DNA from 2 places in the Photobacterium panuliri genome. Region 1 is predicted to be linked to the other one. Evidence: riboswitches for the same ligand, from Rfam matches in the RefSeq annotation. Region 1 holds a riboswitch; the other holds the start of a gene.

Region 1 (10,001 bases):
ACATATAAATCGAACAACCGGAACATGAAGTGGATCACCAATTCAACATTTCCCAACATAACTTTGTTTATATACGGAAACATTAATTTTCATTACGTCACTAAAGGCAACCTTGATATGTGAGTAAACACGCAAAAAAAAACGCCAGCTTATGCTGACGCTTTCCATAAAACTCATAACGTTACAACTTTGTCCAAGCATCCTGCCAGACCGAACCAAATCCCGGTTCATAATGTGTGGCCGAATTGACGTTGCACCACCCCCCTTCGGGAAAAGGACGGCACTGGTACGTATTACCGTCACGCCCTAGCACAACCGTTTCGCCAACCACATAACTGCCTATCCCATCCGGATAGGTATAATCATGTTCCTGAGTCGGTTTATCTTTGCCGATCACCCGAACGGAATGGCTGACCACCGTAGGTTTACCATTACTTTGTAATGGCGTCACTTTGATCCTAACCGTAAATTTGCCCGCTTCGTCGGCAAGCAATGCCAGTGCCGCCTGCCCCCGCGATAACTTACTGGAATCACGAGCTATAATTCGCCCATTACCACTGAGCATCACCATCTCAGCCTTAAACTTCCCATCGGCACGCACAATGGCCGAAATCACCGAATGGCCTTCCTTGCCTACCTGATACTGATCTTGAATGCCGGTAACGGTAAAGAGAAAACCTCCCGAGCTCACGCTATCATCACCGTGGTCACCATCGGGAACCGGCTTCCCACTGACGATACCGCCACTCCCCGAACCAATACGGATATCACTGCAATTGTAAAAACCTTCACCCGCCGGATCTTCCCGCTGCCAGCGTGTCACCAAGGTCGCATCACCACGACGATCCCGCGGTAGTGTCACATCAAATACGAAGTACTGGCCTTCTCCTTCATTTCTGGGTTTGATATTGCCAGCGGTGCCGATGAGTTCCAGGTCACGCCAACGCAATGATGTTCGCGCAGCATCATAGCCGGGCTTGCTCAGGTAGACCTGCCAAAAACCCGGCACATGCGGTGCTGTCGCCCGGTAGCGCAAACTAAAGGTTTCCCCTGGCTGCATCTTGGTCCGCTGCCAAAACCCAGATGGAATACTCATTCCACGCTTACGCTCATCACCGCCCGAGCATATAAGGCCGTCGCCCACAGCCTGTTTGACCGCTGCCATGCTGTTATAATCCCGCACCATAGCAGCAAACTCATTATGCTGAGTGAACTGATACGTTCCAGAAGCCTTAAATGCCTCCCTGCAGGCTCGATTGGCTATCCCCGCTCCGTCAGCACCGCCCCAGTAACCACCACCCTCATGACAAAACACCTGCCTTGCCTTGGGGTAATCGGCCCAACCATGCGCCTTGGCCTGTCCGGTCGGCCCCAGTACTGCGGCCACAGCCATTAACGATAAAAGCATCCCTTCTTTATTCATTGTGCTTAACCTATCTTCCTTATATTAAGTAGCAAGACTCCCTCGCGCGACAGGATAGGAACTATTCATCTGCCATGCAGAGCCTCCAGATATGGCTGTTATAGGGTGCATGCGAGCCAATTCAAAGAAGGTAATAATAAGGTGGGAGTCATCTCTCAACACTTCAGGCAACGCAGTTTCGATTGCAGAAGAGCACAGCTCAATCGGTTTGTATTGCAGCACCAAAACACAGGCATAAAAAAACCCCGCTTATTCAGCGGGGTTCTGGGCATTATCTATAGTGTGTCGTGATTACTGCTTGATCCAAGCGTCTTTCCACGCAGAACCAAAGCCTGGCTCATAATGAGCGGCTGAATCAATGTTACACCAACCGCCTTCAGGGAACGGACGGCACTGGTATGTGTTGCCGTCGCGGCCTAGAACCACTGTTTCACCCTGTACGTAGCTACCAACACCCTGTGGGTACTCGAAATCATACTCACCGCCGCCAGTTGACTCGGCTTTCACTGTTACAGCTTGGCTTGCAACCACTTTCGCTTCATGGCTGCCTTTAGCCATTGCTGTCACTTCTACGGTATACTCACCCGCTTTGGCAGCAACGACTTCCAGTGATGCAGAGCCGTTGTTAATCATCTCGCTCGCCAGAGATACAGGGGTACCAGAGGCATCAAGCAGAGACATATTAATAATGTACTGCCCTTCTGAACGTACTGTCGCTGCAATAGCTGCTGAACCGCCCGCCAATGAGTACTCAGGTTTCAGGCCATCAACCATCACAGGTGCAGGCTCAACAACCGCATCACGAACATCCAGCGCATAGCTGTAATCGCCATTGGTCACAAATACTTGGTTCGCATACAAATCTGCAGCATTGTAGGCAATCTCGCCCGATGCCTGCTGAATACCCACTTTCGTAATCGTCGGGTACTTGGCATTCACCAGCTCGGCCAAATCATAAGACCATGCGTGAACATCTTCATTTGCAGCAGTGATAGCCAGTTTTTCAAAAGCAATTTCATTACCCTGTGCCGAGAAGATACGGAACCACACCGAATCACCCTGTTCAGCGGTGATACCCGGCTTCACGTAAGCGCCTTTGCTGGTCCACTCTGCTGGCTGAACTTCACCATCGAAACGGATATCGCTACAGTTGTAGAAACCTTCGCCTGCTGGATCCTCACGCTGCCAACGGCTTACCAGCGTTGCATCTCCCACGCGATCGGCCGGAAGAGTAAGCTCGATGTGGTAATATTTACCGTCGTTCTCTTGGGTAACAGCAATGTTGCCCGCCGTATCAAACAGCTCTAGGTCATCCCAGGTAATGCGGCCATGAGCAGCATCATAACCTGGCTTAGTCATGTAAAACTGCCAGTAGCTTGGGTTGTGCGGGGCCGTCGCACGGTAGCGGAACGTAAAGGTTTCGCCTGCTTTCATCTCTGTACGCTGCCAGTTCGCAGACGCTACTGCCATACCACTTTTCTTGGTATCACCACCAGCACAGATAAGACCGTCTTTAACCGTATTCTTTACCGCGTCCATATCTGTATGGTTCGGTACAAGAGAAGCAAATTCATTGGTCTGAATAAATGGGTAGGTACCCGACTCCAAAAAGGCTGCACGACACGCCTCGTTAGGAATAGTCGAACCGTCTGCCGATCCCCAGTAACCGCCATCTTCATTACAGATAACCTGACGCGCTTTAGGATAATCAGCCCAGCCGTGAGCATTGGCCAGTTGAGGTAGCATAGCCGTAACAACCGACGCGGCTGCTACAGAAAGTGTGAATACGTTTTTCATTGTTGAGCTTCCAAATTAATTATTATTTGTGGAAGCCAGCTACTGGAAGATAACCACTACTTGCGCTGTTTCATTCCAATCAGGTAACCCCGCTACCCTAGAACCTCTGGGACTCCTGTCCACCGGTTTCCTTAGGCCGGAAGCTTTGCGTCAAAACCTTTCGATTTCTTTGCCATTAGCTGACTAAGCATATTTATAGAGGTTCTTTGATTTTCCGCAAAAAGATCAGAAATACATATGGGATAAAGATCACATATATTGTGATTTTGGTATGCATAAAGTTCAATAATGACAGTGGGGTATACGAAGAACCGGTTACTTTGTTGTGACCACTGATTGCTATCTCACTGATATAAAATAATAAATTAGAAAGGCACACGTCAGTACCTTAAATATCAGGCTTAACAAATAAAAGCCTTGAGAGAATTTATGCTGTAATAACGGCATATCCGGCGCACAAAATGAGTCGATGAATAAATTTGAATGGCATTATTGTGAACAATTTATCAGAATTGAATGAAACTTGGATTTTTTGTAATAAAACTCTCTGGAATTATATTCACAATTGACGAATCGTTCGCAAAAAAAATAGTTACCACAACTACAGAACCAGCATAAATCTGGATAATTAATCGTAAAATGATTATTTATCCCCGCCGCCTAGCCATTTCAGCAAAATAATACTTTGAGATTCATCACAATTATCCTGAATATTTTACCTTACCATTGCCCCTACTTTAACGATTCTTACAAATACGATCACCTAAAAATACATACGTATTTTCTGTACTCTATAACAAGGATAAATTTCAAATGCCTGGCGATATCATCAAGGTTTCAAGAAACACTGAAAACGCACCTCAAAGCACACTGTCTTCTCAAACTGTTGCTTTCTCTCATTACAATAACTTTTCTGCACAATTGCCTGTAGATCCTAAAACTGGTGCAATCGTCGTTGGTGATGTAAAAGACCAAGCAAAACAGTGCCTAGCGAATATTCAAGCTATCGTAGAAAGCATCGGCCACGTAATGGATGACGTTGTTAAAATCAACGTATTCCTAAAAGACATCAAAGATATGGAAGCAGTAGACGCAGTTTACGCAACATTCTTCGATAACCTACTTCCAACTCGCACTGTTGTTCAGGTGAACGCACTGCCAATGGGCGATGCATTGGTACAAATGGATGCACTGATCTCTAACGGTGAAGGTACTGCACCACAAGCGCCTTGCCCACTGATCAAGCTATCTCGCAACACTGAAAATGCACCGCAAAGTGCACTATCTACTCAAACTGTAGCTTTCTCTCACTACAACAACATTTCAGCTCAACTACCTGTCGACCCTAAAACGGGCGCACTAGTAGAAGGCGGTGTAAAAGAGCAAACAGCACAATGTCTTAAGAATATGAAGGCTGTGCTAGAAAGCATCGACGTACCATTCGATGATATCGTGCGCGTCAACCTGTACCTAACAGACCTAGCAAATCTTGATGCAGTTAACGAAGCATACTCAACCTTCTTCCCTGACTCATCTATTGCTCGTGCAGTGGCTTACGTACCAGCACGTTCAGTGATTGCTGCTGACGCACTGCCTATGGGCGCACTTGTTCAGATTGATGCGTCAGTTTCTCACGGCGACGGCACACCTCCACAGGAAGTTGAAGATCGCCACAACATCGTGATCCGCGCCCACAATACTGATGCGGCACCACGTAACCCGCTGCACACTCAAACAGTGGCTTTCTCTCACTACAACCACATTGCCGCTCAACTTCCAGTTGACGTTAACACCAACGCAATCATCGCTGGCGGTGCAAAAGAGCAAGCTGAGCAGTGCCTGAAGAACATCAAAGCTATCGTAGAAAGTGTTGACCATGTAATGGACGACATCGTTAAAATCAACATCCACCTAAAAGATGTTGCGGATATCGATGCGATCAACGAAGTGTACACCACATTCTTCAACGGTGAGCTTCCTGCACGTACCGTTGTAGGTGTATCTCAGATTGAAATGGGTGCCCTAGTACAAATCGACGCAGTTGTTTCTAACGGTGAAGGTACGCTTCCACAGGCATAATATGCCTATATGCAGCTTATTGTTATCAATGCGATAAGCTATATTCCATACCCAATACAAAGGGTCGGCTTTATTATTTTATTGTGTGTATGACGATGAAATAATAAAACCGACCTTTTTTCTTTCAGAGCAAATATCCCCAAGAAACGAACATTCCAGCTTATAAGGAATACCTCCTATCAGCTCACATGAGGATATTTAACGCCATCATTCACACTCAATACACAGCACATCCACAACCGTTGACTACGGCTGCTCACCCAAAATAAGTGTTACTTAAACTTTGTATGTTATGACGTTGCTTGATGGCGGCAAAGATCCGTAAACGTGGTGATATTTTGCTTAGACTCCAACCAAGCGCGGTTGGCATCCCCTTCGATAATCGCTTCAACGATACCCGTATGACTAATACCGCTTTGCGACAAGTCATAATCATGATGGGTCAACTTGATATAGCTCTTGAGCTGATTGGAAATCTGCTCGTAGATCTTAATGAACTTGTTGCTCTTGCTGATTTCAACCACCTTCCGGTGTAGCTCGAAATCTTTGTGGCATACTTCCACAATATCCAACGCTTCATTGGAGCAAAATTCACAGAACTCGTTGTAGATACGGCGAAGCTCATCCTTGTCTTCTTGCGTAGCCCTTTCCGCAGCCATCACTGCCGCCTGGGATTCAATCGCCACCCGTAGGTTGTATAGCTCCCACAGGTCATCATCCGACAACGTAAAAACATGCCATCCCACATAAGGCTTCTGCACAACCAGCCCCTCATGTGAAAGTGAGTTCAATGCCATACGGACAGTACTGCGCGAAAGCTCAAGATCTTTTGACAGCGTACTTTCAACGATCTTCTCACCCATTGCCAACTGACCGGAAACGATCATATTTCTAATAAATTCAGTAGCTTGCTCTTCTAAGCTCTGTTTATTGATCTTCATTTCCCTGACTCGTTCTTAGTGCACGATTTAAGTAATTGAAAAATATAACACGAACTTGTGACATTTGTCATATTTTGTCATCTGTAGATCTGTATACTGCCGATTGTCGGACAATAGACAATTAACTGTTAACGGTAGACAGAGAATATAAGAATGAAAGCAATAAAACTTTCACCTACGGATAACGTAGCGACACTGCTGGGTGACGTTGAAAAACACGACGCTGTTGAAATTATTTCAGCTGACAACGAAGTGATCGCTGAGATCAAAGCACTGCAAAAAATCACGTTCGGCAACAAAATTGCGCTGGGCGATATCGCCAATGGTGAACACATTCTGAAATGCGGCCACTCTATTGGTAAATCGATTGTTGAAATCCCACTTGGTCAGCTTGTGCATGTCCAAAACGTTCGCAGCGAACGTCTAGACATTCCTGAGTCAATCATCGAAGAAATCATCAAACAAATGGGGATCGAGCAATAATGAGCGCAACATTCAAAGGCTACCCGCGTCCAAACGGGACTTTCGGTATTCGCAACAACATCATGGTTGTTGCAATTGACGAGTGTTGCGAGGGCATTGCGCGTAACATCAGCAAAGAGATTGAGAATTCTGTCGTTGTGACCAACCACTACACCTGTATGTATGGTGGCAACGAAGAAATGATCGATACCATCATCCATACCGCAACCAACCCGAATATTGCCGGCGTACTGGTTATCGCGATGGGTTGTGGCTCGATCGACCCGCAGATGATAGCGGAGCCTGTTCGCAAGGAAGGCCTACCGGTTCATACCCTAACGGTTATCAAGAACAAAGGCACAATCGAAACCATTAAGGACGGTATCGCACTGGCTAAAGAGCTGGAGTCTTACGCCAACAGCATCGAGCGTGTAGATGCACCTGTCTCAGCCCTGCGGATCGGTATCAAGTGCGGCGGTTCAGACACGTCAAGCGGTCTGGCATCGAACCCGTCAGTGGGTGCCGCCTCTGACAAGCTGGTCGACATGGGCGCGACCACTATGGCCGGTGAACTACTTGAACTGCTGGGCTGCGAAGATATCCTAAAAGCCCGTTCTGTCACGCCAGAAGTCGGCGAGAAGATCGAGCGCCTGATCGCTGAGGATCTGAAGCGCTGGCACGTGATCGAAGGCACGGAAACAATGTCTATCGGTAACAGCGTTGGCGGCCTGACGACCATTGACGAAAAATCACAAGGTGCAATGCACAAAACAGGTACTCGCCCTATCCAAGACTGCCTGCGCATTAACCATATTCACCGTGAAAAGCCGACCAAACCCGGTTTCTACCTGACCGAAACCACCATGCTATGTGGCGGTGCGGCCATGCATTTTGCGTCTCTGGGCTGCCAGCTAATTATCTGGACCGCTGGTGCCGCAGGCTTCAACAACTCGATTGTTCCTGTTATCCGCGTATCGGGCAACACCTCGCTGATCACCGCTGACATGGACATCAACGCCTGCGGTATCATGGATGCCACAGACACCATCGACAACGTATCGAACAAGATTATCGACAAGGTCTTCACTGTGGCCAATGGTGCCCCGACCAACCTTGAAGGTGTTGGCTACGCCTACGCATCCCTATACCAGAAAGACCAGCGTCTAGAACACGTTATCGGTATTTGCCCTCAGTAATCATCGTTGCTTTCAAAGGGGCGAGGACAGCCCCTTCATATGAGATTAAGAAAATGAGTAAAACAGCGCCAAATAAATCATTGGGTCTGACCCTTGCGCTCGTCTGTGCGGCCCTATGGGGAGCATCATTCCCTCTGGGCGGCGTTCTGGCTGGTAAGCTAGATCCCGTGGTACTTGCGATTGCCCGCTACGCAATCGCTACCCTGTGTTTCGTTGCCGTGTTTATTTTCTCCAAAAAACACACCCTGAAAAAAATCCAAAGCAAGAAAGACGCCGTGCTTCTTATGGCTGCCGGAATCTCTGCCCAGGCGGTGTTCTTCTACTTCACCATTCTGGCGTACGAATACACCTCATCCGGTGAGATCGGCGTTATCAACGGCATGGCTCCGTTCCTGACGATGGCTGCTGTTTTTATCATCGATAAAATCAAGCCAACCGCTCCGAAAGTCTTCGCTGTCGTATTGTCTCTGATCGGTGCCGCCGTTATCGCCTACGACCCATCGAACAAAATTCAGGGCTTGAACCTCGGCCATCTGTTCGCACTGTGCGGGGTGCTGGGCTTTGTTACCTACAACTACATTCTGGGCAAGTTCGGGCCAGATCTGAACTCGCGTTACGATTTGTACTCAAGCAGCTTCTACCAGTTCGCCTCAGCCACCGTGGCACTGCTGATTCTTGGCGTGATCACTGGCGCTGACTTCAGCTCTGCAACCGTACTGGTTGAAAACGGCAAACACCTTGGCAGTATTCTGGCACTTGGCCTGCTATGTTCTGGCTTCGCCTACGCCTTGTGGGAACTGGCTACACTGAAAACCCAAGATGCAGTTATCACCACAATGGCCCTGAACGTCCTGCCGCTGTTTGCGATGATCGTTGCCTACTTCCTGCTAGGTGAAACCATCACCCTGCAGAAACTGGCCGGTGTTGTCACGGTAGTTATCGCGCTGTGCATCTACACCGTGGGTGACAAGTTCAAGAAAGCACCTGTTGCTCAAGAAGCCGCCGCTTAATGAGAACCCGCTGCTCATTCGCTGTCAGTACCTAGACTGGCAGCGAATTTTGAACGGGGCCTAATAGCTCCACGATTGGGCTCCGTACTGAATATATTTAGCATCAGAGAAACAACATGTTATTTAACGAATTGAAAATCACTGAAGTAGAAGTTATTCACCTGCGTGTTCCGGCTCTTGACGAGGCTTGCGAATGGGGTGAAGACGGTGTTCTTATTCGCGTTCACACAAATGCAGGCATCACGGGTGTGGGTGAATCTGATAGCTCACCAATGATGATTCAAGCGTGTATTAAGGCTACTCAGAGCCACGGCTCTTCGCAGGGTCTTGAGCGTCTTCTTATTGGCGAAAACCCATTAGACATCGAGCGCCTATACACAAAGATGTACAACGGCACTCATTATGCAGGCCGTCGTTCAACCATGATCCACGCTATCTCTGCTATTGATATGGCGCTATGGGACATCGCGGGCAAATTCTTCAAAGTACCGGTATGGCAGCTTCTTGGTGGTAAATTCCGAGACAAGATCCGTGCATACGGGACGTTTATCCCATCGGCAATCAAAGAAGAAAACATTGCCCGCACAACGGAATTGCTCGCTCAGGGCTTTACGTCGTTGAAGTTCGGCGGCGGTCCGCTGGGTAAAAATGCAGAGACTGATTACGAAATCATTAAGACCGTGTGCGAAACCGCTCGTGGTATCAACAAAGACGTTGAAATTGCCATCGACCTCGCAAGCGCATGGCGCACAGCCGGTCACACTATTGAAATGGCTAAGAAGCTAGAGGAATTCAATCTCCTATGGATTGAAGAGCCAATTACTGATGATGTTTTGGCTGGCTACCGAAAGGTGTCTCAATCAACATCACAGAAACTGGCTGGCGGTGAAACGTTGACCACCCGTTACGAATTTGCGAACTTCATCGAACAGTCGGGCGCTGACTTTGTACAACCGGACGTGACGCGTTGTGGTGGTATTAGCGAGATGGTGAAGATCTATGACATGGCGCATATGGCAGGCATGAAGCTAGTCCCTCACGGTTTCTCAACCGGCATCCTGATCGCAGCAACGGTACATTTCCTCGCTTCTCG
Region 2 (10,001 bases), 990 kb from region 1:
GCGCTCATCGGGGCATTAATCCTGCTGGTTGCCGATATGCTTGCACGTATAGCTGCCGCTCCCGCAGAGCTACCCGTCGGCATCATCACCGCTATTCTGGGGGCTCCGTTCTTTATTATCTTGCTAACTCAACAAAAAGGGAGAATGTCATGACGACCCCATCGCCCCATCTCCCAATTGCGATAGATGCCCGTAACTTAAACCTATCACTTGGCGGGAAAACGCTGCTGGAGAACTTTTCCATTCAGCTACGAAGCGGTGAGCTAACCGCCCTGCTCGGGCCTAACGGTGCGGGGAAAAGCTCCTTGCTAAAAGTGCTTTGCGGGGAAATAGAGGCAGGCGGCAAAACGTACTACTTCGATCATCTACGTGAGCAATGGTCACCCAAAACACTGGCTAGGCATCTTGGCGTATTGCCACAACACAGCGGCCTGACTTTTGCCTTTTCCGCACAGGAGGTCGTACAGCTCGGCGGTATGCCACTTGATCTACCCAATACAAAATGCCAGGCCGTTGCAGAAGCATCCATGACACGGGTCGATGTCAACCACCTTGCCCACCGACTTTACCCTAGCCTTTCAGGCGGGGAAAAACAGCGCGTGCATTTTGCTCGGGTATTGACCCAGCTCAGCGAAGCTGGCCATCAATGTATACTGATGCTTGACGAACCGACATCGGCGCTTGATCTTGCCCACCAGCACAATACTTTGCAGGTAGCCAAAGACATGGCCAAATCTGGCGCTGCCGTTGTTGTGGTCATTCATGACCTAAATTTGGCCTCACAGTATGCCGATCGATTGGTGATTATGAACCACGGTCGTATCCAAGCAGATGGAAACGCTGACCAAGTCCTAACCAGTAGCAATATTGAACGTGTCTATGGTTGGCGGGTATCGGTCATGCCCCATCCTGTTTATGGCTATCCCATTGTAATATCATAAGCCTCACGGATAGAAATGATGACCGCCATCAAGATTTTTTCATTTCTTCGATAAGAATTATTGCACTCTTATCCACACTCGGTAAAATGTGAACGCAAGCGATTACACGGTGCAAACTAACAGTGCGTTGCTTGTTACGCTATTCTATACGTCGATCAGAACGACGAGCTATGCCGCCCTTTGTGATGCGGCTTTAGCTGTTTCTACTCGCTGTACTCAATAGAATAGTGAACTGTAATTACAGCAGATGTGGATAAGTTCACTACTCTTTTGGGTAAAGCTTTCAGTTAGGTCCTCTGACCTCTATCTTATTAGAAGAATAACTATGGCAACGATTAAAGATGTTGCGCGTTTGGCTGGTGTTTCAACGACCACCGTCTCTCACGTAATCAACAAAACTCGCTTCGTCGCAGAAGCAACACAGAAAAAAGTCTTGGAAGCCGTTGACGAGCTTAACTATGCACCGAGTGCCGTTGCGCGAAGCTTGAAGTGCAACACAACTCGCACTATCGGTATGCTGGTAACCAAGTCAACCAACCCATTCTTCGCTGAAGTTGTCCACGGCGTTGAAGAGTACTGCTATGGTCAGGGTTACACACTTATCCTTTGTAATACCGAAGGAAACCTCGACAAGCAGCGCGACTATCTGCGAATGCTGGCTGAAAAACGCGTAGATGGCCTGTTGGTCATGTGTTCTGATCTGGACGAAAAACTGCTTGCACTGTTAGAGCGCCAAAAAGATCTACCAATGGTTATCATGGACTGGGGTCCAGAGAGCCCACATACAGATAAGATCCAAGACAATGCAGAACTTGGTGGCTATGTAGCGACTAAATACTTCATTGAGCATGGTCACAAGAAAATTGGTTGCCTGACAGGCCACAGCGAAAAGGCTGCTTGCCGCGATCGCCTTAAAGGTTTCCGCAAGGCAATGAACGAAGCGAATTTGCCTGTCAACGAAGATTGGATTCTGGAAGGTGACTTCGAGTGTGAATCTGCCGTTGTCGCAGCAAATGCCTTAATCGCAATGGAAGAACGTCCAACTGCTATCTTCTGTTTCAACGACATCATGGCGATGGGTCTGATCAGTACCTTCCAACAAGCAGGAATCCGTATACCGGATGATATCTCTATCATTGGTTACGACAATATCGATCTAGCACCTTACTTTTCACCACCATTGACCACAATCCACCAGCCAAAGCGTCGATTGGGCAAAAGTGCTGTTGAGATTTTGATGCATCGCGTAAAAGACAAAGAACATGCACACCAAGTGTTCGAGATGACTCCTGAACTGGTTGAGCGAAAATCAGTGAAGAAACTCAACTAATTACACGTCACACAATCTGATGACAATACAAGAAGCTGGCCTACCATAGGCCGGCTTTTTTTACAATTTTGACCGATACTTATCGAACGAAAATCAAAAATGCGTTGCCTTTATCAGCCATCTGAATGAAAATATGTGACAAGGATCACAAAACCAAAATTGGGAGCAAGTTCAAATTTATCAACTAATGATATTCTTACCAGGTCACGAACAAGGCAAACCTATCGAAAGGTAGGGACGCAAAGCTTCCGGCCTAAGAGCTGAATATATCCCTATTTTTTATTCAACTTAAGGTAGCGGGGTTGCCGATGGATATAGCAATCATCATTTCAGAAAATATTCGCTATTGTCTGACATAACCAGTTGTGTATCTTTGCTATTCTTTCTCCACGCTCTGTTGTTTGGTGACTTCTAACTTATTTACAGAGAAGACACATGGACAAACCAGTACTTAAAGACTCATTACGACTATTCCAATGTTTTGGTAATATCAAATCACGTTCTATGTTTGGTGGTTATGGTATTTTTTCCGGCGAAACGATGTTCGCGCTAGTCGTAAATAATAAACTTCACCTGCGTGCTAATGCTTCTAATGAAACTGGATTCAAAGACGCAGGCTTAGAACCATATATTTATAAAAAGCGTGGCTTTCCTGTTGTTACCAAGCACTATGCCATTCCTGAAGAATGGTGGCAGCAACCAGAAAAAATTCTAGAGCATGCAAAACAATCACTTGAGGCAGCTCAAGTTGATAAAGTCACCAAGACAACCACAGGCCCAGAGCGCATCAAAGATCTACCAAACCTGCGCCTAGCCAACGAGCGTATGCTGAAGAAAGCAGGCATCGCTACCATTGAAGAGCTAAAAAATGCTGGCTCAATCAATGCGTTTAAAGCCCTACAAGCCACACACAGCGGCAGCCTAGCCATCGATATGCTATGGCAACTAGAAGGCGCAATCAGCGGCAGACACTGGACAGTTATTCCACCAGAACGCCGTCAACAACTTTTGAATGACCTAAACTAATTTAGGTATTAATAAACAGAATTTAGAAAGAGACCTTCGGGTCTCTTTTTTTATTTATTCCTATTAATAAAACCATTAAACCCGTTAATAATAATTAAGATTTATTTATATTCCATTAATTATAAATTCCCTTGATGAATTAACCCTGCCATTTATTTATAATCCAGTAATAATTAGGCTGATCGCTGACTTATATATTAAATATATGCACTCATGCGCAATAAGGCGCCGTAATAAAAGTCCCAACACAGGTTCACTAAACTCAGTGGCATAAAAATATAAACAACAGCGTGAGAACGAGGACATTAGACAAAGTCTCAAGAGAAGCAGAACACACCAACCGCCACACCTCGCCTTTTTGCCAGCATGACAAGCAAATCAGAACAAGATCAACATTGATATGACAAATTTTTGTCAGACTCCGTCAAATATTGAATCTCCTCACAAAGCTACTCGCTGATCTTGCTCCATACTTTCTTTCGTTCAGGCCAAGGTTAGAATGAACACAACTGAATCGTGGAGGTAGTATGAGTTATTCCAAACCATTCCCGGGACAAAATGAACGTGTGTTCAAGGATACGTTTGGTAAATGGCCACGCCTAATGCGCTGGCTGGTCCTGATCAGTCTTTTCCCCCCAATGCTAACCCTCTTCCTCGTACAGCAGGATTACACGTCGATCACAGCTCTTAGAGATGCGGTTACCTGGACCCTGCTCAGTAACAGTTCCCTTCTACTGTGGGGCATCTTGCTGCGCATACGAGCGAGGAAGTACTGGTATCGAAACTACCATATCGGTAAAACCATGCTGTTGGCTTTCGTGCCCATCGCTGTTTGCGGCTATTTGCTGATTGCAGAGGCCGTGCCAAAACATATGGTTACCAATAACCAACCCAGAACTGTACAAATAAGCATCAACTAAAAGAATTTAAAGCACTTTTTTCAATTAAACTGAAATAATCCGCCTCTTGGTAAGGTCTAGTCTCACAAATGCACCAGCATATCGGTGATAATGACAGGCTTGCAGTTTTTTCTTGCAAACCATAGACATTCAGAGAGGTTAATGTGCGCATCCCATCCAAACGTCGTTATTCTATTTTTGTCCGGCCCCTACTGTGGCTTCAGAAGCGACACTACGGCAATGTACTCAATCCCGCCAAGTTGTGGGGGCGTCGCCCAACCTTATTCTGGCTAGTCGCAGGTTTTTTCGGCTTTCTTGACCGCTCATCATCCCCCCTCGCACCAGTGATCCGTTCGCTGATCTGCGTCCGCGTCTCGCAACTCAACGATTGCGCCTTCTGTGTTGACGCCAATGGCATGAAGCTGGCTGAACGCTGTGATTCAGTCGAAAAAATCAAAGCACTGGCTAATTGGCAGCACAGCAACCTATTCAATGCAGAAGAAATTGCCGTGTTGCACTACGTAGAAGCGATGACGATCACAGGCCAGAAAGTTACTGACGATATGCTATCGACCCTCAGCCAATGGTATGACGAAGATGCTATCGTTGAACTGACCGCCTTGGTTGCTTTTCAGAACCTATCGGCCAAGTTCAATACCGCCCTTGATGTACCTGAGCAGGGGTTTTGCAGTTTACCGATTCAGCCTCAGCAGCAAGATAGCGACACAACCAACAAGACAGACACTCCGCAGGGCCAATAACGGGAGCACTCAATATGGACAGAAAAAAACTGCTAATAACCGGAATCGTTGTCGCACTAATCGGATTATGGATTGGGTTTGATTTAGGGGCCTATTTCACTCTGGAAAATGCCAAGGCACAGCAGATCGCCCTGCAAGATACGATTACCAGTAACCCCATCACCGCGAGTCTGGTGTATTTTGCCGTATACGTCGCTGTCACAGCCCTATCCTTGCCCGGCGCAGCGATTATGACACTCCTTGGTGCCGCCTTATTTGGATTCTGGTGGAGCCTGCTACTGGTGTCTTTCGCCAGTACCATCGGCGCAACCCTTGCTTTTCTGTTCAGCCGTTTCATCCTACGTGACTGGGTTCAGGCTAAATTCGGGCAACGACTGTCCGCAATCAACAACGGCGTCAAGAAAGATGGTGCTTTTTATCTCTTCACCCTGCGCCTGATACCCATTTTCCCGTTTTTCCTTGTCAATCTTCTGATGGGGTTAACGCCTATCAGCACCCGTATTTTCTTTGTGGTCAGCCAAGTTGGCATGCTGGCCGGTACGGCTGTCTATATCAACGCAGGAACCCAGCTCGGTCAGATTGAATCTCTGAGCGGAATCATCTCTGCGCCGGTATTAATCTCACTGGCATTACTGGGCCTGTTCCCATTATTGGCCAAGGCAGGAATGGGGATCACCAACAAACGCCGCCTTTACGCCCAATGGGAAAAGCCAAGCCACTTTGACCAGAACATGGTGGTGATCGGCGCGGGAGCCGGTGGCTTGGTGAGTGCCTACATTGCCGCTGCGGTCAAAGCCAAAGTCACCCTGATTGAACGCCACAAAATGGGAGGAGACTGCCTCAACACGGGCTGCGTCCCATCAAAAGCCATTATCCGAGCAGCCCATACGATGGCTGAAATCACCCGAGCCAAGGAGTTCGGTATCCATACTGGTAAAGCCAGCGTTGATTTTAAGCAGGTAATGGGGCGAATCCATCAGGTTATCGCCAAAATCGAGCCTCATGACAGTATCGAGCGCTACACAAACTTGGGCGTCAATTGTATCCAAGGCGAGGCAACAATCCTCTCACCGTGGGAAATTGAAGTGAATGGCGAGCGAATCACCACCCGCAATATCGTCATTGCAACGGGGGCCCGCCCTCTCGTGCCGGCAATCCCCGGTCTGGACAAAGTCCATTACCTGACATCCGATACGATCTGGCAACTCGACCAACAGCCCAAGCGCCTGCTGGTACTAGGTGGTGGACCCATTGGCTGTGAGCTGGCGCAAAGCTTCCAGCGCCTAGGCAGCGAAGTTACATTGGTCGAAATGGCAGAACAGCTCCTCATCCGTGAAGATAGCGATGCAGCCACGCTTGTTCAACAGAGCCTCGTTGCCGACGGCGTATCTGTGAAAATCGGGCACAAGGCTGTTCGCTTTGAGCCTTCTGACGGCTCTTCAGAGAATTCGGCTCGCGCTGTTCTCGAAACGGCCGATGGTACCCAGTCTGTTATCGAGTTTGATGCCGTTATGTTGGCCCTTGGCCGTGTTGCCAATGTTCAGGGGTTCGGCCTTGAGGATCTGGGCATTACCACAACCGAGCGAGGTACGGTGGAAGTCAATGACTATCTTCAAACCTGCTATCCCAATATTTATGCCGTCGGCGATGTTGCAGGTCCGTTCCAGCTGACCCATGCTGCCGCCCATCAGGCATGGTATGCCGCCGTCAATGGCCTGTTTGGCCAATTCAAGAAATTCAAGGCTGACTATTCCGTCTTGCCTGCCGCGACCTACACATCGCCGGAAGTTGCAAGGGTGGGCCTCAATGAGAAAGAAGCCAAGCAACAAGGCATTGATTTTGATATTGTTACCTACGGTATTGATGATCTCGACCGGGCAATTACCGATGGTGAGGACCATGGGTTTATCAAAGTCATCACCGCCAAAGGCAAGGATAAAATTCTTGGGGCGACCATAGTCGGCCATAACGCCGGAGAACTACTAGCCGAATTCACCTTGGCAATGCGTCATGGCTTAGGGCTCAACAAAATCCTCGGTACCGTACACCCCTATCCAACGATGAGCGAAGCGGCCAAATACACCGCTGGCGTTTGGAAAAAGGACAATGCACCGCAGGGACTATTGGCATGGGTAGAAAAATATCATCGCTGGATGCGCGGCCCATCACATCCCCAACAAGAACCGAAACCTGGTGACAGCACGGAAGCAACTGAAACCAACATTGTCGAACCACCAACAATGCAACGTACTGTTCAAAAAGCCGAACCGACTGTTACCGAAAAATAGGGAGCGACAATGAAAAAACACCTGTTAGGATTAGCGATGATGATGGCTGCCGGTATATCGGCAGCCAACGCCAACACCGAGGCAACCAATGACATTCCCCTTGATTGGCCAGGTGTTCTTCAACAAGCCGAGGGACAAACCGTCTATTTCAATGCGTGGGGCGGCAGCCAGGAAATCAATGACTATTTGCGTTGGGCTGGCCGCCAACTGCAGGCTCAGTATGGCGTCACCCTCAAGCATGTCAAAGTTGCCGATATCGCCGAAACGACACAGCGCTTGCTTGCGGAAAAGAGCGCCGGAAAGAATAGTGGCGGCAGTGTCGATCTCGTGTGGATCAACGGTGAAAACTTCCGCTCCATGAAGCAGGGTAAACTATTGTTTGGGCCATTTACCCAGCGCCTCCCTAACTGGCAGTATGTCGATACCCGGTTACCCATCGACAAAGACTTTACGGAATCGACCGATGGACTTGAAGCGCCGTGGGGGGTTGGTCAGCTAGTGTTCATTCATGATACCCAAACACTGCGCAATCCACCTACGAGCTTTGCCCAGCTGCTAGATGTCGCCAAATCGCATCCGGGAAAAATCAGTTACCCGCAGCCACCAGAGTTTCATGGCAGCAGCTTTCTGAAAGCTGCCCTCATCGAACTGGCCGCCAATCCGGATACCCTGTACCACGCCATTGATATAAAATCCGAAAAGGAACGGTTTGAACAAACAACGGCTCCACTTTGGCAGTATCTTGACGCCCTGCACCCTGTAGCTTGGCAGAAAGGGGGCAAGTTCCCGTCTGGAACTAGCGAAACCGTTCAGCTTCTGGACGACCAACAACTATTGCTGGCCATCACCTTCAATCCCAATGCCGCTAGCGCTGCAATTGAAAATGGTAACCTGACCGAATCTGCCCACACCTATGCCTTTGAGCAAGGGGCACTGTCCAATATCCATTTTCTCGCTATTCCTTGGAACGCTCAGGCCAAGGCAGGCGCTCTGGTTGCCATTAACTTTTTGATGAGCCCTGAGGCTCAAGTACGAAAAGCTGATGCCGCGATCTGGGGAGATCCTTCAGTACTCAAGAAAGAAGTTTTAGCGAAGAATGGCGGTGCCGAATTCACGTTGTATAAATCCATACCGGAACCCCATCCTAGCTGGCTTACCGCCATAGAGCTTGAATGGCAAAAACGTTACGGCAACCAATAATCAAAGATAGGGAGGTATACCTCCCTATCCGAACGACCCTGATGATCCGATTCTTATTTTTTACCACATTATTGATCTGCTTTGCCCCCTTGGTGCCGGGTCTGCTGGGAATTATCTTCCCCGCCTTTTCATGGCTCCCGGCATTGGGATATAACCAGTTTTCGCCCTCTGCTTTTGAACTGCTGATTCATTGGCCGAATTTGGCTGAATCCATTGGGTTAACTTTGTTTACCGGCTTGGGCAGCACCTTGCTGGCCATCATGTTTAGCTATTGGATCCTCGCCACTTATTGGGAAACAGCGCGCTGGAACCGTGTAGAAAAACTCCTCTCACCAATGCTGGCAATGCCGCATGTGGCCTTTGCTATCGGGTTTGCCCTGTTAATGTCTCCAACAGGCTGGTTCTACCGAGTTGGAGATCTATTCGGCGTGAACAGCACGTATTCAACCGGTTTAATTCAAGATCCTCATGGATTAGGATTGCTGCTGGCGTTGGCGATCAAAGAAACGCCATTCTTGCTCATTATGAGCGTTTCGGTTTTGCAGCAACTTAATATCCAGCGTCTGCTCGCTGTCTCATCGGCATTGGGATACACCCGCTCCCAATGCTGGTACAAAGTGATTCTGCCACAATGGCTGCCGAAAATGCGCCTGTCTATTTTTGCGATCGCCGCGTATGGCTTATCCGTCGTGGATGTTGCCATGATTCTGGGACCAACAAGACCAACAACACTGTCACTGGTCGTTTGGCAATGGTTTAACGAGCCTGATTTGACTCTGGTACCACGGGCGGCAGCCGGTGCGATCCTAATGCTGGCCGTAACAGCTCTTGGACTCGGTACACTTGGGCTGATGGAGTGGCTTGGGCTCAGGCGTTGTCGTAACTGGCAAACCTCAGGCCCCAAGCCCCACACAACCCGCCAGCTCCGTTTAACAACATGGCGCGGGATCTACCTGCCTTTCGCACTGATCCCAGCACTGGTACTCCCTATTCTTGTACTATGGTCATTCGCACAGAGGTGGCGTTTTCCGGATTTGCTCCCTAGCCGATACAGCGGGCGCTTTTGGCATCAAGAGCTCGATACAATTACTGAGTTACTGGCGACAAGCCTTGGTATCGCCATCCTCTCCTGCCTTGCCGCCTTGATCATGGCCATTGCATGTTTGGAATACCGTCAGCGCTATTTGCGAGGGTTGCCGACATGGCTCATCGCCCTACCCCTGATTATTCCGCAGCTATCGCTGCTATTTGGGATTCAGATACTGACTTACCTAGTACCGGGACAGCACTATCTTATCTGGGTTGTCTGGGGCCACCTGCTATTTGTGTTCCCCTATGTCTATCTCGCATTGGATGGAGCATGGCGTAGTTACGATATCAGGCTCGATCAGTGCAGCAGGAGCCTTGGCCTGAACGGCTGGCAAACGTGGTGGAAGGTAAAACGTCCTCTGGTCCAGCCCGCGATATTTTTCGCCGTCGCCGTCGGGCTCAGCGTCAGCCTTGCCCAATATCTGCCAACGCAGCTCCTTGGTGCTGGTAGGATCAGCACACTGACT

Evidence for each region. Region 1 has a riboswitch for cyclic di-GMP ahead of ACSF8X_RS12895 (lytic polysaccharide monooxygenase). Riboswitches for the same ligand answer to the same signal wherever they lie in the genome.
Region 2: linked by a shared signal. The riboswitch ahead of ACSF8X_RS08570 (TfoX/Sxy family DNA transformation protein) and the one ahead of ACSF8X_RS12895 (lytic polysaccharide monooxygenase) in region 1 are both predicted to bind cyclic di-GMP.

The regions. Positions count from the first base shown of each region.
Region 1 is NZ_CP197192.1:2,830,115-2,840,115, forward strand. Features, by position in the region: gene ACSF8X_RS12890 (lytic polysaccharide monooxygenase auxiliary activity family 9 protein) at 182-1,423, opposite strand; gene ACSF8X_RS12895 (lytic polysaccharide monooxygenase) at 1,715-3,220, opposite strand; cyclic di-GMP riboswitch class I at 3,300-3,404, opposite strand; gene ACSF8X_RS12900 (RidA family protein) at 4,034-5,299, shown strand; gene ACSF8X_RS12905 (GntR family transcriptional regulator) at 5,590-6,240, opposite strand; gene ACSF8X_RS12910 (UxaA family hydrolase) at 6,394-6,723, shown strand; gene ACSF8X_RS12915 (UxaA family hydrolase) at 6,723-7,898, shown strand; gene ACSF8X_RS12920 (DMT family transporter) at 7,952-8,908, shown strand; gene ACSF8X_RS12925 (mandelate racemase/muconate lactonizing enzyme family protein) at 9,025-10,001, shown strand, end outside.
Region 2 is NZ_CP197192.1:1,838,470-1,848,470, reverse strand. Features, by position in the region: gene ACSF8X_RS08585 (FecCD family ABC transporter permease) at 1-153, shown strand, start outside; gene ACSF8X_RS08580 (heme ABC transporter ATP-binding protein) at 150-941, shown strand; gene purR (HTH-type transcriptional repressor PurR) at 1,267-2,271, shown strand; cyclic di-GMP riboswitch class I at 2,476-2,581, shown strand; gene ACSF8X_RS08570 (TfoX/Sxy family DNA transformation protein) at 2,707-3,297, shown strand; gene ACSF8X_RS08565 (hypothetical protein) at 3,825-4,217, shown strand; gene ACSF8X_RS08560 (carboxymuconolactone decarboxylase family protein) at 4,361-4,957, shown strand; gene lpdA (dihydrolipoyl dehydrogenase) at 4,972-7,245, shown strand; gene ACSF8X_RS08550 (ABC transporter substrate-binding protein) at 7,255-8,445, shown strand; gene ACSF8X_RS08545 (ABC transporter permease) at 8,418-10,001, shown strand, end outside.